3 regions of the Streptomyces sp. NPDC017676 genome follow, and region 1 is predicted to be linked to each of the others. Evidence: riboswitches for the same ligand, from Rfam matches in the RefSeq annotation. Region 1 holds a riboswitch; each other region holds the start of a gene.
The links. Region 1 has a riboswitch for cobalamin ahead of ACH4LD_RS18005 (cobalamin biosynthesis protein). Riboswitches for the same ligand answer to the same signal wherever they lie in the genome.
Positions count from the first base shown of each region.

Region 2: linked by a shared signal. The riboswitch ahead of ACH4LD_RS20780 (HoxN/HupN/NixA family nickel/cobalt transporter) and the one ahead of ACH4LD_RS18005 (cobalamin biosynthesis protein) in region 1 are both predicted to bind cobalamin.
Region 3: linked by a shared signal. The riboswitch ahead of ACH4LD_RS27255 (ribonucleoside-diphosphate reductase subunit alpha) and the one ahead of ACH4LD_RS18005 (cobalamin biosynthesis protein) in region 1 are both predicted to bind cobalamin.

Region 1 covers NZ_JBIRJA010000007.1:380,684-385,144, forward strand. Annotated here, with positions in the region: gene ACH4LD_RS18000 (cobyric acid synthase) at 1-788, opposite strand, end outside; gene ACH4LD_RS18005 (cobalamin biosynthesis protein) at 785-1,729, opposite strand; cobalamin riboswitch at 1,833-1,973, opposite strand; gene ACH4LD_RS18010 (hypothetical protein) at 2,130-2,357, opposite strand; gene ACH4LD_RS18015 (inorganic phosphate transporter) at 2,392-3,645, opposite strand; gene ACH4LD_RS18020 (lysozyme) at 3,789-4,461, opposite strand, start outside.
Region 2 covers NZ_JBIRJA010000009.1:72,251-76,711, reverse strand. Annotated here, with positions in the region: gene ACH4LD_RS20785 (nucleoside hydrolase) at 1-483, shown strand, start outside; gene ACH4LD_RS20780 (HoxN/HupN/NixA family nickel/cobalt transporter) at 486-1,568, opposite strand; cobalamin riboswitch at 1,596-1,778, opposite strand; gene ACH4LD_RS20775 (metalloregulator ArsR/SmtB family transcription factor) at 1,858-2,208, shown strand; gene ACH4LD_RS20770 (glycoside hydrolase family 13 protein) at 2,288-3,946, shown strand; gene ACH4LD_RS20765 (DUF4142 domain-containing protein) at 4,120-4,461, opposite strand, start outside.
Region 3 covers NZ_JBIRJA010000013.1:69,269-73,729, reverse strand. Annotated here, with positions in the region: gene ACH4LD_RS27265 (ATP-binding protein) at 1-978, opposite strand, end outside; partial or broken gene ACH4LD_RS27260 (GNAT family N-acetyltransferase) at 1,131-1,489, shown strand; cobalamin riboswitch at 1,512-1,667, shown strand; gene ACH4LD_RS27255 (ribonucleoside-diphosphate reductase subunit alpha) at 1,790-4,165, shown strand; gene ACH4LD_RS27250 (ribonucleotide-diphosphate reductase subunit beta) at 4,165-4,461, shown strand, end outside.

The DNA of each region.
Region 1 (4,461 bases):
ACCCGCAGCACGTCCTCGCCGACCGGGGGCGTCACGGCGGACTCCCGGACCGTGCCCCGCAGGGACACCCTCAGCCCGTCCTCCTCGTCGATGCCGAGCCCGTGCCGGAAGGGCAGCACGCCGTACGTCCGCCGCCCGGTGAGGTCCCGGAGCATGTCCAGCCCCGGCTCCAGCAGGCCGACATCGCCCCGGAACTTGTTCACGAGGAACCCGGCGACCAGCTCCTGGTCCTCCGGTGAGAGCAGGGCGACGGTGCCGAAGAAGGAGGCGAACACGCCCCCGCGGTCGATGTCGCCGACGACGAGCACGGGCAGCCGCGCGTTCCGCGCGATCCCCATGTTGACGATGTCGGTCCGCCGCAGGTTGATCTCGGCCGGGCTCCCCGCCCCCTCACAGATCACCGCGTCATACGTGCCCCGCAACTGAGCGAGGCAGTCCAGCACCGTGCCCAGCAGGCGCTGCTGGCGCCCGCCGTGGTACCCGCGCGCGCTGAGCTCGCCCACCGGCTTGCCCAGCAGCACCACCTGGCTGCTCTGTTCGCCGCCGGGCTTGAGCAGCACCGGGTTCATCAGCGCGGTCGGCTCGACCCGGCAGGCCTGGGCCTGCATGGCCTGCGCCCGGCCGATCTCCGCGCCCTCGCGCGTGACGAACGAGTTCAGGGACATGTTCTGCGCCTTGAACGGCGCGACCTTCACGCCCTGGCGCACCAGCCAGCGGCAGATGCCGGCCGTCACGACGCTCTTGCCCGCGTCGGAGGTGGTGCCGGCGACGAGGAGACCACCGTTCACTTCCCACGTCCTTTCATCAGGGCGCGCGCGGCCAGCGTGGTGCCGAGCGCGAGCAGGCCGACGCGGCGCGAGAGCCGTACGGCCCGGTCGATGTCGGTGACGCGGACCGGCCGTCCGGTGGCGCCGTTCAGCACCGGGCGGTGTTCGACCCGGCCGCCGTAGGAGAGCGTGCCGCCCAGGCGCACGCCGAGGGCGCCCGCGAAGGAGGCCTCCACGGGCCCGGCGTTGGGGCTCGGATGCCTGTGTGCGTCCGCCCGCCAGGCGCGCACGGCGCCGCGCGGATCGGGTCCGGCCACGGCGGCGAGTACGGCGGTCAGCCGGGCCCCCGGCCAGCCGGCGATGTCGTCCAGGCGGGCGGAGGCCCAGCCGTAGCGCCGGTGGCGGGGCGACTTGTGACCCACCATCGCGTCCAGGGTGTTGACCGCCCGGAACCCGAGCAGCCCCGGGACCCCGGCCACGGCGCCCCAGACGAGCGCGCCGACCACGGCGTCGGAGGTGTTCTCGGCGACCGACTCGACCACGGCCCGGGCGATGCCGTCGGCGTCCAGCGCCTGCGGGTCCCGGCCGCACAGGTGCGGCAGCCGGTCCCGGGCGGCCTCGACGTCCGCGGCCTCAAGGGCACGCCCGATGGCGCGGGCCTCCCGGGCGAGCGAGGTGCCGCCGACGACGGCCCAGGTGGCGGCGGCGGTCAGCGCGGCGGAAGCGGTACGGCAGGGGCGTACGGCGCGTGCGGTCAGCGCGCCGAGGGCAACGGCTCCACCGGCGCACACGGCGGTGTGCAGGGCGCCCCAGCCACGGTGGTCGTGCCACAGGGCGCGTTCCACGGCCCAGGCCGCCCGGCCGAACACGGCGACCGGATGCCCGCGGCGCGGATCGCCGAGGAGCAGGTCACCGAGGACGCCGGCGGCGGCGCCGTACGCGTATGCGCGATCGGCACCCATCGGCTCAGCCGGCCGTGGGGACAGGAACGGTCCTGGTGCGGGTCCTCGATCGGCAGCCGAGCATGGCGATATGTGTCCTCACTCAGGGTGTCCGCGCCCTGGTTCGACGTGAAATCGGCGGTGAGAGTTCCTGGCTCCCGGGGTTCTTCCCCGGTGACAGTGGCGGGACCGCGCCGGATTCGCACCGGCTTCCTCTCTTGCCGCCGTACATGGCCTGGGCAGTCCACCACGCGCCCGGAACGGCCGTCAACTTGCCTTTGACCTGGGACGCCGGACTGTGCTGAGGCCCACATCGCCGGTCCGCCGGACGGAAGCCGGGAGTCGGCCGGTGGACATGCGTAGGCCCCGCCGGTTCCGCTGGAGCGGTGGACCGGCGGGGCCGATGTGGGGTTCCGGACCGTCAGGGCTTGACGACGATCAGGTAGATCCCGTACGCCACCGCCGCCGCGCAGGCCGCGAAGCACACGTACGCGCCGGTGACCGCCAGCGCCGCGGACCCGCCCTGCGCCGCCGCCTTCTCGCGGCGCGACAGGCCGTTGATGCCGAGGGTGAACAGGACCACCAGGCCCACCGTGAACGCGAGGCTGACGCCGAAGACGGAGCCGAGGGCCGCCCAGTCGATCTTCATGGGGATGCTTCCTTCAGTAACCGTGTGCGCGGGGTCAGACCGCGGCGGCCGGCGGGGCGGCCGGGGCGGCGGGGGAGGGTTCGGTGGCCGGGGCGGGGATGGTGGCCGTCAGGTCCTCGGTGACCAGGCCCGCCGGGGGCGGGGTCACGGCGGCGATGGCGGCGGTGACCACACCGGCCGGTTCGCCGGTCTCCTCGACCACGTTGGTGTGGTCGACGACCTCGCGGCGGGAGATCTTCCAGATGGCGGCGCTCGCGGCGACCAGGAAGACGGCGACGACGGCGGTGCCCCAGTCACCGAGGTCGGTGACGGACTCGGCGCCCGCGCCGACCAGCGCGGCGGCCGGGAGGGTCAGCGCCCAGGCGACGAACATGCGGGTCGCGGTGGACCAGCGGACGACGCCGCCCTTGCGGCCGAGGCCCGCGCCCATCACCGAGCCGGAGACGACGTGCGTGGTGGAGAGGGAGAAGCCGAGGTGGGAGGAGGCCAGGATGGCGGTCGCGGCGCTGGTCTGGGCGGCGAAGCCCTGGCGCGGCTCCAGGTCGGTCAGACCCGTGCCCATGGTGCGGATGATGCGCCAGCCGCCGATGTAGGTGCCGAGCGCGATGGCCATGCCCGCGGAGAGGATCACCCAGGTGGGAGGGTTGGAGCCGGGGGCGATGGAGCCGCCCGCGACGAGCGCGAGGGTGATGATGCCCATCGTCTTCTGGGCGTCGTTGGTGCCGTGCGCGAGGGAGACCAGGCCGGCGGAGGCGATCTGGCCGGCGCGGTAGCCCTTGCGGGTGGCCTCGCCGTCGGCGGTGCCGCCGACGCCGTAGGAGAACCGGGTGGCCAGCAGGGAGGCGAGGCCCGCGACGATCGGCGCGGCGACGGCCGGGAGCAGCACCTTGGTGACCAGGACGTCACCGTGGACGGCGCCGAAGCCGGCGGAGGCGACGGTGGCGCCGACCAGGCCGCCCATCAGGGCGTGCGAGGAACTGGAGGGCAGGCCCACCAGCCAGGTCAGCAGGTTCCAGAGGATCGCGCCGACCAGGGCGGCGAAGATGACCTCGGGACGGATGCCGGTCTCGTCGACGAGACCCTTGGAGATCGTGTTCGCGACCTCCACGGAGAGGAAGGCGCCCACAAGGTTGAGGACGGCGGACATGGCGACCGCGATCTTCGGCTTCAGGGCGCCTGTGGAGATGGTGGTGGCCATCGCGTTCGCGGTGTCGTGGAAACCGTTCGTGAAATCGAACGCGAGAGCGGTTACCACCACAATCGCGAGGATCAGCGAGAAGCTTTCCATTTACCCAGGCAATCGTTCGAGGTCATTGGCTGGACGAACGTAGGCAACCTGGGTGAACGGAAGATGAACTGAGGCGGGCGTGAGGGTGTCCGTAACGCGCGTGTGAGGTTCCGCTTCCTGTCGTCGGCCCAAGCGTGCCTTGGCTACCGGCCGCGCGCGAAGATCCGCAGCCGGCTCAGGGAGCCGTTGAAGAGATTCTGGTCACCCGGCAGCCTGCCCTTGGCGGCGTGCTGCCAGAACGTCCAGTACCGCCAGCCGCCCGGCAGCGCGCCCGGCCGTGAGGTGCCGTGGCGGGCGATCCACAGGGCGTGCGAGGAGGAGAAGGCGTGACTGTTCCCGGTGCACAGCTTCCACCACTGGGTGGTGGTGTAGATCACGGGACGGCGGCCGGTCCTCTTCTTGATCTCGTCGCTGAACGACCGGATCCAGCGGACCATCCGGGCCTTGCCGACCCCGTAGCACTTGTGCTTCGCGTCGTACGGGTTGTATTCGATGTCCAGCGCGGGCGGCAGCGTCCAGCCGTCCGCCCGCCAGTCGCCGCCGTGCCGCACGAAGTACGCGGCCTGCGCGGCGCCGGAGGACCGGTCCGGCCGGGCGAAGTGGTACGCGCCCCGGATCAGTCCCGCCTCGCGGGCGCCGGAGTACTGCCCGGAGAAGTAGGGGTTGCGGTAGCCCGTCGACTCGGTCGCCTTCACGTAGACGAACCGCGCGCCCTTCGCCCGGGCGGCGGCCCAGTCGACCCGGCGCTGGTGGGACGACACGTCATGGCCCCTGGGCGGGGTGCCGGTCAGGAGCGGCAGCGCCGTCAGCCCCGGC
Region 2 (4,461 bases), on a different contig from region 1:
GCCACGCCCGTCGCGGAGTTCAACGTCTGGCACGACCCCGAGGCGGCGGCGGTCCTGCTGACCGCCGGGGTGCCGATCACGATGTACGGCCTGGACGTCTTCCAGCAGGTCGTCGTGGACAGCGCTGAGGTCCACCGGCTGCGCGCCAGCAGCGAGCCCGGCACCCGGCTGGCCGGTGAGCTGCTCGCCCACCGGCCGGCCCACCAGGGCGAGCCGCCTCAGGCGGAGGAGGCGGGCGGCCTCGGCGACGCGGGCGCGGTGTGCGCGGTCGCCGATCCGCAGGGCATCACCACCAGCCTGCTCCCGGTCGAGGTCTCCCTCGCCCCCGGCCCCACCCGGGGCCAGACCGTCGTCGACCGTCGCACCCGCCTCGGCGAGTCCGAGATCTACGAGGGCGGCCACGAACGCGCCCTGATCGACGTGGCGTTGGAGGTGAACGCCGACCGGTACGTGAAGCTGTACCTGGAGACGGTCGCGCGCTAGGGCTACTCGGCGGCGGACGGGGAGACCGCCCAGCGCTCCTCCACCCGGGCGACCTTCCAGTACGCCAGCGCCGCCGCCCACACCAGCACGAACAGGCCGACGATGAGGTAGCCGACGTTGTCCAGGTCGAGGCCGGCGATCCAGCCGGTGACGTCGTCGTGCAGGCCGAACTTCTCGTGCAGGACGCCGACCAGCTCGATGGTGCCGATGAAGAAGGCGACCGCGATGGACAGGCCGGTGATGGCGAGGTTGTAGAAGACCTTGCGGACCGGGTTGGAGAACGCCCACTGGTAGGCGAAGTTCATGAACGTGCCGTCGAGGGTGTCGAACAGGCTCATCCCGGCGGCGAAGAGCAGGGGCAGGCAGAGGATCGCGTACCAGGGCAGTCCCGCCGCCGCGCCCGAGCCCGCCATCACCATCAGCGTCACCTCGGTGGCCGTGTCGAAGCCCAGGCCGAAGAGGAAGCCGAGCGGGTACATCTGCCCCGGCCGGGAGACGGACTTCGTCAGCCGGCCGAGGACCCGGTTCATGAACCCCCGCGAGTCCAGGTGCGCTTCCAGCTCCTTCTCGTCGAACGCGCCGGCGCGCATCGCCCGGAAGACCTTCAGGATGCCCAGCAGGGCGACCAGGTTCAGCGCGGCGATGAGGTACAGGAACGTGCCGGAGACCGTCGTACCGAGGAAGCCGAGCACCTGGTGGGTGGTGGAGCCCTCGTTCATGACCTTCCCGGCCAGCGAGGTGCCGCCCGCGATCAGCAGCGCCAGCAGCACCACCACGCTGGAGTGGCCCAGCGCGAACCAGAACCCCACCGACACCGGCCGCTTGCCGTCGGCCATCAGCTTGCGGGTGGTGTTGTCGATCGCCGCGATGTGGTCGGCGTCGAAGGCGTGCCGCATGCCGAGCGTGTAGGCGGTGATGCCCAGCCCGACCCCGAAGACATCGGTCCCCACCTTGTAGTGCTCGGGCGCGACGAGGACGTAGAGGATCCCGAACGCGACGACGTGCAGGGCGACGATCACCGCCAGCAGTCCCACCGTCTTGACGGTGTCCTCGCGTCGCCAGCGGAAAGAAACGGCATCGGCCATGGGTTCACGCTCCAGCACCTCGTGGATCACTTCGTGAGCTGCCGTGGCCGGTCTCCTGGCTTACGGGTCGTACGTCCGCCGTTCCTGCCTTCCCGGTCTGCGACCAGTGGCCCGGCGGTGCCGGACGGAACGGGAACTCCCCGATCACAGTGGCGAGGGCCGCGTCGACCTTCCATCGACTTCCCGAACACCACGGCCCGCCCACCGTAGAGGGGTACGCGGTTTCCTGCATAGCTGCGTATCTGCGCAGGTATCGAAGATCACAGTGAGGGCCTGCCAGACTGGCCCCATGCATCTCGTGCCTGCCGACCGAGCCGACCGTCGTTCCATCGACGGGCACCGGGTGTGCGAGGCGATCGCCGCCATCGGTGAGGCGGGGCGCCTGCGCACCTGGGCCGACCGTTTCTCGCTGCTCGCCGACGCCAACCGGCTGGCGCTGCTGGTCGCGCTGCACCGGACCGGGCCGCTCGCCGTGTCGGACCTCGCCATCGCCACGGGGATGAACGACCCCGCCGTCTCCCAGGCCCTGCGGCTGCTGCGGGCGGCCGGGGTCGTGGCGGGGGAGAAGGAGGGGCGCGTGGTGCGGTACCGGGTGGTGGACGCGGACGTCCGGGGGCTGTTGGAGCACTGCGTGGGCTGAACGGCCCGCGCAAGGTTCCCTTTCCGGGCAATGTGGACAGATACAGATTCCGTACTGTCGTCCGTCCCTGGGAGCCCGTATGGCCAACCTCTCGCCGGACCTCTCGTCCAGGAACCCCGACTGGTGGCGGCAGGCCGTCGTCTACCAGGTCTATCCGCGCAGCTTCGCCGACGCCGACGGTGACGGTCTCGGCGACCTGCGGGGCATCACCGAGCGGCTGGGCCATCTCGCCGGCCTCGGCGTGGACGCCCTGTGGCTGAGCCCCTTCTACCCCTCCGAACTCGCCGACGGCGGCTACGACGTCATCGACCCGCGCGGGGTCGACGAGCGCCTCGGCACCCTGGACGACTTCGACGCCCTGGTGGGTGAGGCCCACCGGCTCGGGCTCAAGGTCGTCGTGGACATCGTCCCCAACCACACCTCCCACCTGCACCGCTGGTTCCAGGAGGCGCTGCGCGCCGGGCCCGGCTCCGCCGCCCGGGAACGGTACGTCTTCCGGCCGGGACGCGGTGCGCACGGGGAACTGCCGCCCACCGACTGGCAGTCGGTGTTCGGCGGCAGCGCCTGGCGGCGGGTGCCCGACGGGGAGTGGTACCTGCACCTGTTCGCCCCCGAACAGCCCGACCTCAACTGGGACGACGAGGAGGTCCGCGCCGACTTCCGCACCACCCTGCGGTTCTGGTCCGACCGGGGCGTGGACGGCTTCCGCGTGGACGTCGCCCACGGCCTGGCCAAGGACCTCACCGATCCGCTGCGGGACATCGGCGGCATCGGCGCGACCGGCGAGCAGGCCCTGCCGCTGGTGCCGCCGGGCAGTCACCCGTACTGGGACCGGGACGAGGTCCACGAGATCTACCGCGACTGGCGCAAGATCTTCGACGCCTACAGCCCGCCGCGCACCGCCGTCGCCGAGGCCTGGGTGCCCGGCGCCCGCCGCGCCCTGTACGCCCGCCCGGACGAACTCGGCCAGGCCTTCAACTTCGAGTACCTGGAGGCGCGCTGGGACGCCGAGGAGCTGCGGGACGTCATCGCCGCCTCGCTGGTCACGGCCCGGGCCGCCGGGGCCTCCGCGACCTGGGTGCTGTCCAACCACGACGTCGTACGCCACGCCTCCCGGCTCGTGCTGCCGGCCGGCACGGACCCGGCCGCCTGGCTGCTGTCCGGCGGCACCGCGCCCGCGATCGACACGGCGGCCGGACTGCGCCGGGCCCGGGCGGCGACCCTGCTGATGCTGGCGCTGCCCGGTTCGGCGTACCTCTACCAGGGGGAGGAACTCGGCCTGCCCGAGGTCGCCGACCTGCCCACCGAGGTGCTCCAGGACCCGATCTGGGAGCAGACCGGCCATGTCCGCAAGGGCCGCGACGGCTGCCGGGTGCCGCTGCCGTGGACGACGACCGGACCGTCGTACGGCTTCGGGCCCGGGCCCGGCTGGCTGCCGCAGCCGGCGACGTTCGCGGCCTACGCCGTGGAGGCGCAGGCCGGCACCGAGGGCTCCACGCTGGAGCTGTACCGCTCGGCCCTGCGGCTGCGCCGCAAGCTCCTCCAGGGCGAGACGCTGACCTGGACGCCGGACGCGCCCGCGGACGTCCTGGACTTCGGCCGCACCGAGACCTGGCGGAACGTCACCAACCTCGGCACCGAGCCGGTACCGCTGCCGCCGGGCGAGGTCCTGCTGAGCAGCGCCCCGCTGCCGGAGGGCAGGGTCCTGCCGCCGGACACCACGGTGTGGCTGGCCTAGGCCCTGTCGTCGAACTCCCGTCTGCCGCGCGACGCCATGCACGCACTCTCGCCGCACCGGCCCCAGACCCGAGTACGCCCGGTACGAGGGCCTGTGGCCGGCACGGCGAGAGCACGCACCTGACGCCGCACGGCCCGCCCTCCGGGCGGACGACGGGAGTTTGACGACAGGACCTAGCCGGCCGACGGAGCGGGGCTGGGGGTGAGGCCGCCGCCCGTGCCGGGACCGCCCGCGCCGCCGCCGCCCGCGCCGCCGCCGAGGCCGCCGAGGTCCAGCGGGGTGGACGTGGCGGTCGGCGGCGGGGTGAGCACCACCTCCGGCTGGCCCGCCGGCGGGGCCGGGGGCGTCAGGTCGGAGGAGGGCAGCTTCGGCGGGGTGGTCTGGTTGAAGATGGTCTGGTCGAAGTCGACCAGACCGGTCTTCTCCATCACCGTGATGTGGTCCAGAACGGTGTCGTTGGCCTGGTCGGCGAGGGCCCGCACCAGCGAGTTCTTGGTGGTGGAGCGGATCTTCGC
Region 3 (4,461 bases), on a different contig from region 1:
CTCGCTGAGCGGTTCCAGCTCCACGATCGCGGCGGGGGTGCTCTCCAGCGGACTGTGCGGCCGGGACGCGATGACCAGCGGCAGTTTGTCCTCGTGGGCGCGCTCGATGGCCCGGCGGATGATGTTGTCCCTGTCCTCCTGGAGGCGCTCGTCGAGGACCGCCTCCTCCAGGCCGTCGGCGATGACGACCACCTTGTCGTCGGCGAGCAGTTGCTGCCAGACCCGGTCGTTCTTGGTGCGTGCCAGGATGCCGCGGGGCGCTTCCTCGGCGAACCGTTCCCTGGCCATGCGCTCGAAGTTGAGATCGGCGCCGGTGGCGTCCCGCAGCCGGATCGGCACGGGAACGGCGTGCTGCCGGGCGAGCAGTTCGGTGAGCCGCACCAGAACGGCCGTCTTGCCCGTGCCCACACCGCCGACGAGCAGATACGGCCTGCGGGTGTCACGCTGCCGCAGCCGTTGGGCGAGGACCCGGACGATCTCCTCGCGGCCCACGATCTCGGCGATGTCGGGGCCGGCGGTGGGCACCAGTCTGCGAGGGTGCTTGCGCGCCTTCGCGAGGTAGCGCCGCTTGGTCCACCAGTACCAGAAGAACAGGAAGAGGGCGGCGGCGATCGAAGCGGAGAGGACCGGACCGACGAAGCGGAGAAGGGCGTCGAAGCCCTGGTTGTTCTTCCGCCACGACTCGAACCCCGTCGTGTGGTGCGAGATCAGGATGTACACGCCCTCGCCGACCCACGCGAGGACGGTGAGCGCGGCAAGGGCCCAGACAACCCGGTTCACGTTGGTGTACGAGGCCCATCTGCGCCAGTTCCGGGGGCGGGTGGTGTCGAGGCGGGCCTCCGACCTGATGGTCAGATGGTGCCAGTAGGCCAGGAGGAATCGTCTGACCCGGCGCCACGCCCGTCTCGCGTACAGCGTCGCCATCGGCGCGTTGCGTGGCCGCTCCTTGCCTGGTGGGTGACGGACGATGCGCGTCATGGTGCGTTCTCCTTCCGAGACCAGCTTTCGGCACGGAGGACCCCACGAAGCACCTACTTCCATGAAAACATGGGCATTCCGCCCCGCAACCCGGCAGGCGCCCCGTCGGATTCCGAGGGATCCTCGCCGTGTCCCCCGGGCGGACTCGGTGGGCCGGCGCCGCGGAGGTCCTCGCGGCCGTTCGTGACGGCGTCCTCCTGGTGGGGCACCTTCGTCCGCGCCGGTGGCCCCATGACCGACATCGCGGGCCCGGGAGAGGCAGAGATCCGGCTGCTCGCGGTCACCCCGGCGGCCCGGGGCCAGGTGCCGGCGAGGCCGCTGGTGCGGGCCCGCGTCGAGCGCGCGGGCCACCGCGGGCCGGGTGCGCGTGGTCCTCCCCACCCGGCGGACCACGCACACCGCCCACCGCATCCACGCCCGCCTCGGTTTCGTCCGCGCCCCCGAGCGGGACCGGCATCCCCTCCCGGGCCGGGACGACATCGCACTCCTCGCGTACGAGTTGACCCTCTGAGGCCGGGTCGACACTACATCTGGGGGTGCCATGGCAGCCCGGCACTAGATGTATGCTCTGTCTCGCTGTCGTCGCAGGGGAATCCGGTGCGAATCCGGAACTGTCCCGCAACGGTGTACTCGCGTGCCCCCGCACGCGGTGTCGAGTCCGAAGACCTGCCGGCGGTGCACCCGGCCGCCCAGGCCCGGGTGGTTCTGACGTCCGGGCCTCGTGGAGTGGGCCGGTGGACGCGACGCCGTGCGCGCTCGTGGCTGCCCCTGCCTTCCGCCAGGCCCCGTGCCGAGCGAGGGAGAGCCCCACGTGACCATCGCGCCAGCCGACCCGGCTTCAGTCAGCGAGCTGGAGACCGACGGTCCCGGTGCCGCGCTGCTGCGGACCCTGACCGAGCTGACCGCCGACCTGCCTGACGCCGACCCGGGGCGGGTCGCCGCCGCCGCGCTGCGCGGCCGGTCCGCTCGGGCCGACGAGGCGGAGCTGCGGGAGCTGGCCACGGAGGCTGCCGCCGGGCTCATCTCCGAGGACCCCGCCTACTCCAGGCTGGCCGCCCGGCTGCTGACCCTGGCCATCCGGGACGAGGCCGCCTCGCAGGGCGTGACGTCCTTCACCGGGTCCGTCGCGGTCGGCCACCGCGAGGGCCTGATCGCCGACCGCACCGCCGAGTTCGTGCGACTGCACGCCGAGCGCCTCGACGCGCTGGTCGACCGCACGGCCGACGACCGGTTCGGCTACTTCGGCCTGCGCACCCTGCACAGCCGCTACCTGCTGCGCCACCCGGTCACCCGCAAGGTCGTGGAGACGCCCCAGGACTTCCTGCTGCGCGTGGCGAGCGGACTGGCGGAGGACGACACGCCCCGCTCCGTGGACGAAGTCGCGGCCCTGTACGGGCTGATGAGCCGCCTGGACTACCTGCCGTCCTCCCCCACCCTCTTCAACTCCGGTACGCGGCACCCACAGATGTCGTCCTGCTACCTGCTCGACTCGCCCCTGGACGAGCTGGACTCCATCTACGACCGCTATCACCAGGTCGCCCGGCTGTCGAAGCACGCCGGCGGCATCGGCCTGTCCTACTCCCGCATCCGCTCGCGCGGTTCGCTGATCCGGGGCACGAACGGGCACTCCAACGGGATCGTGCCGTTCCTGAAGACCCTGGACGCCTCCGTGGCCGCGGTGAACCAGGGCGGCCGGCGCAAGGGCGCGGCAGCGGTCTACCTGGAGACCTGGCACTCCGACATCGAGGAGTTCCTGGAGCTGCGGGACAACACCGGTGAGGACGCCCGCCGCACCCACAACCTCAACCTCGCGCACTGGATCCCGGACGAGTTCATGCGCCGGGTCAACGCCGACGAACAGTGGTCGCTGTTCTCCCCCGCCGACGTCCCCGAGCTGGTCGACCTGTGGGGCGAGGAGTTCGACACCGCCTACCGCAGGGCCGAGGCGGCGGGCCTGGCGAAGAAGACCATCGCGGCCCGCGACCTGTACGGCCGCATGATGCGCACCCTCGCCCAGACCGGCAACGGCTGGATGACCTTCAAGGACGCCGCCAACCGCACCGCCAACCAGACCGCCGAACCCGGCAACGTCATCCACTCCTCCAACCTCTGCACCGAAATCCTCGAAGTCACCAACGACGGCGAGACCGCCGTCTGCAACCTGGGCTCGGTCAACCTCGGCGCCTTCGTGGATGCGGCGACCGGTGACATCGACTGGGAACGGCTGGACGAGACCGTCCGCACGGCCGTCACCTTCCTGGACCGCGTGGTCGACATCAACTTCTACCCCACCGAGCAGGCGGGCCGCTCCAACGCCAAGTGGCGCCCGGTCGGCCTGGGCGCGATGGGCCTGCAGGACGTCTTCTTCGCACTGCGCCTGCCCTTCGACTCCCCCGAGGCCAAGGCCCTCTCCACGCGGATCGCCGAGCGGATCATGCTCGCCGCCTACGAGACCTCCGCCGACCTCGCCGAGCGCAACGGCCCCCTGCCCGCCTGGGAGAAGACCCGCACCGCCCGGGGCGTCCTCCACCCCGACCACTACGACGTCGAGCTGTCCTGGCCCGAGCGCTGGAACGCTCTCCGCGAGCGGATCGCACAGACGGGCATGCGCAACGCGCTGCTCCTCGCGATCGCGCCGACGGCCACGATCGCGTCGATCGCTGGGGTGTACGAGTGCATCGAGCCGCAGGTCTCCAACCTGTTCAAGCGCGAGACGCTCTCGGGTGAGTTCCTCCAGGTCAACTCCTACCTCGTGCAGGACCTGAAGAACCTCGGTGTCTGGGACGCCCGCACCCGCGAAGCCCTGCGCGACTCCAACGGCTCCATCCAGGACTTCCCCTGGATCCCCGAGGACGTCCGCGCCCTGTACCGCACGGCCTGGGAGATCCCCCAGCGCGGCCTGATCGACATGGCCGCAGCCCGCACCCCCTTCCTCGACCAGGCGCAGTCCCTCAACCTCTTCATGGAGACGCCGACGATCGGCAAGCTCTCCTCGATGTACGCCTACGCCTGGAAGTCCGGCCTGAAGACGACGTACTACCTGCGCTCCCGCCCGGCGACGCGCATCGCCCGCGCCGCCCAGGGCCAGGCGCAGGCCGCCAAGCCCATCCCCGTGCAGCAGGCCGCCGACCCCGACGCGATCGCCTGCTCCCTGGAAAACCCCGAGTCCTGCGAGGCCTGCCAGTAATGACCACCCGAAACCAGAACCTGCTCGACCCGGGCTTCGAACTGACGCTCCGCCCGATGCGCTACCCCGACTTCTACGAGCGTTACCGGGACGCCATCAAGAACACCTGGACCGTGGAGGAGGTGGACCTCCACTCGGACGTCGCCGACCTCGCGAAGCTGACGCCCGAAGAACAGCACCTCATCGGCCGGCTGGTGGCGTTCTTCGCGACGGGCGACTCGATCGTCGCGAACAACCTGGTGCTGACGCTGTACAAGCACATCAACTCGCCGGAGGCGCGGCTCTACCTGTCGCGG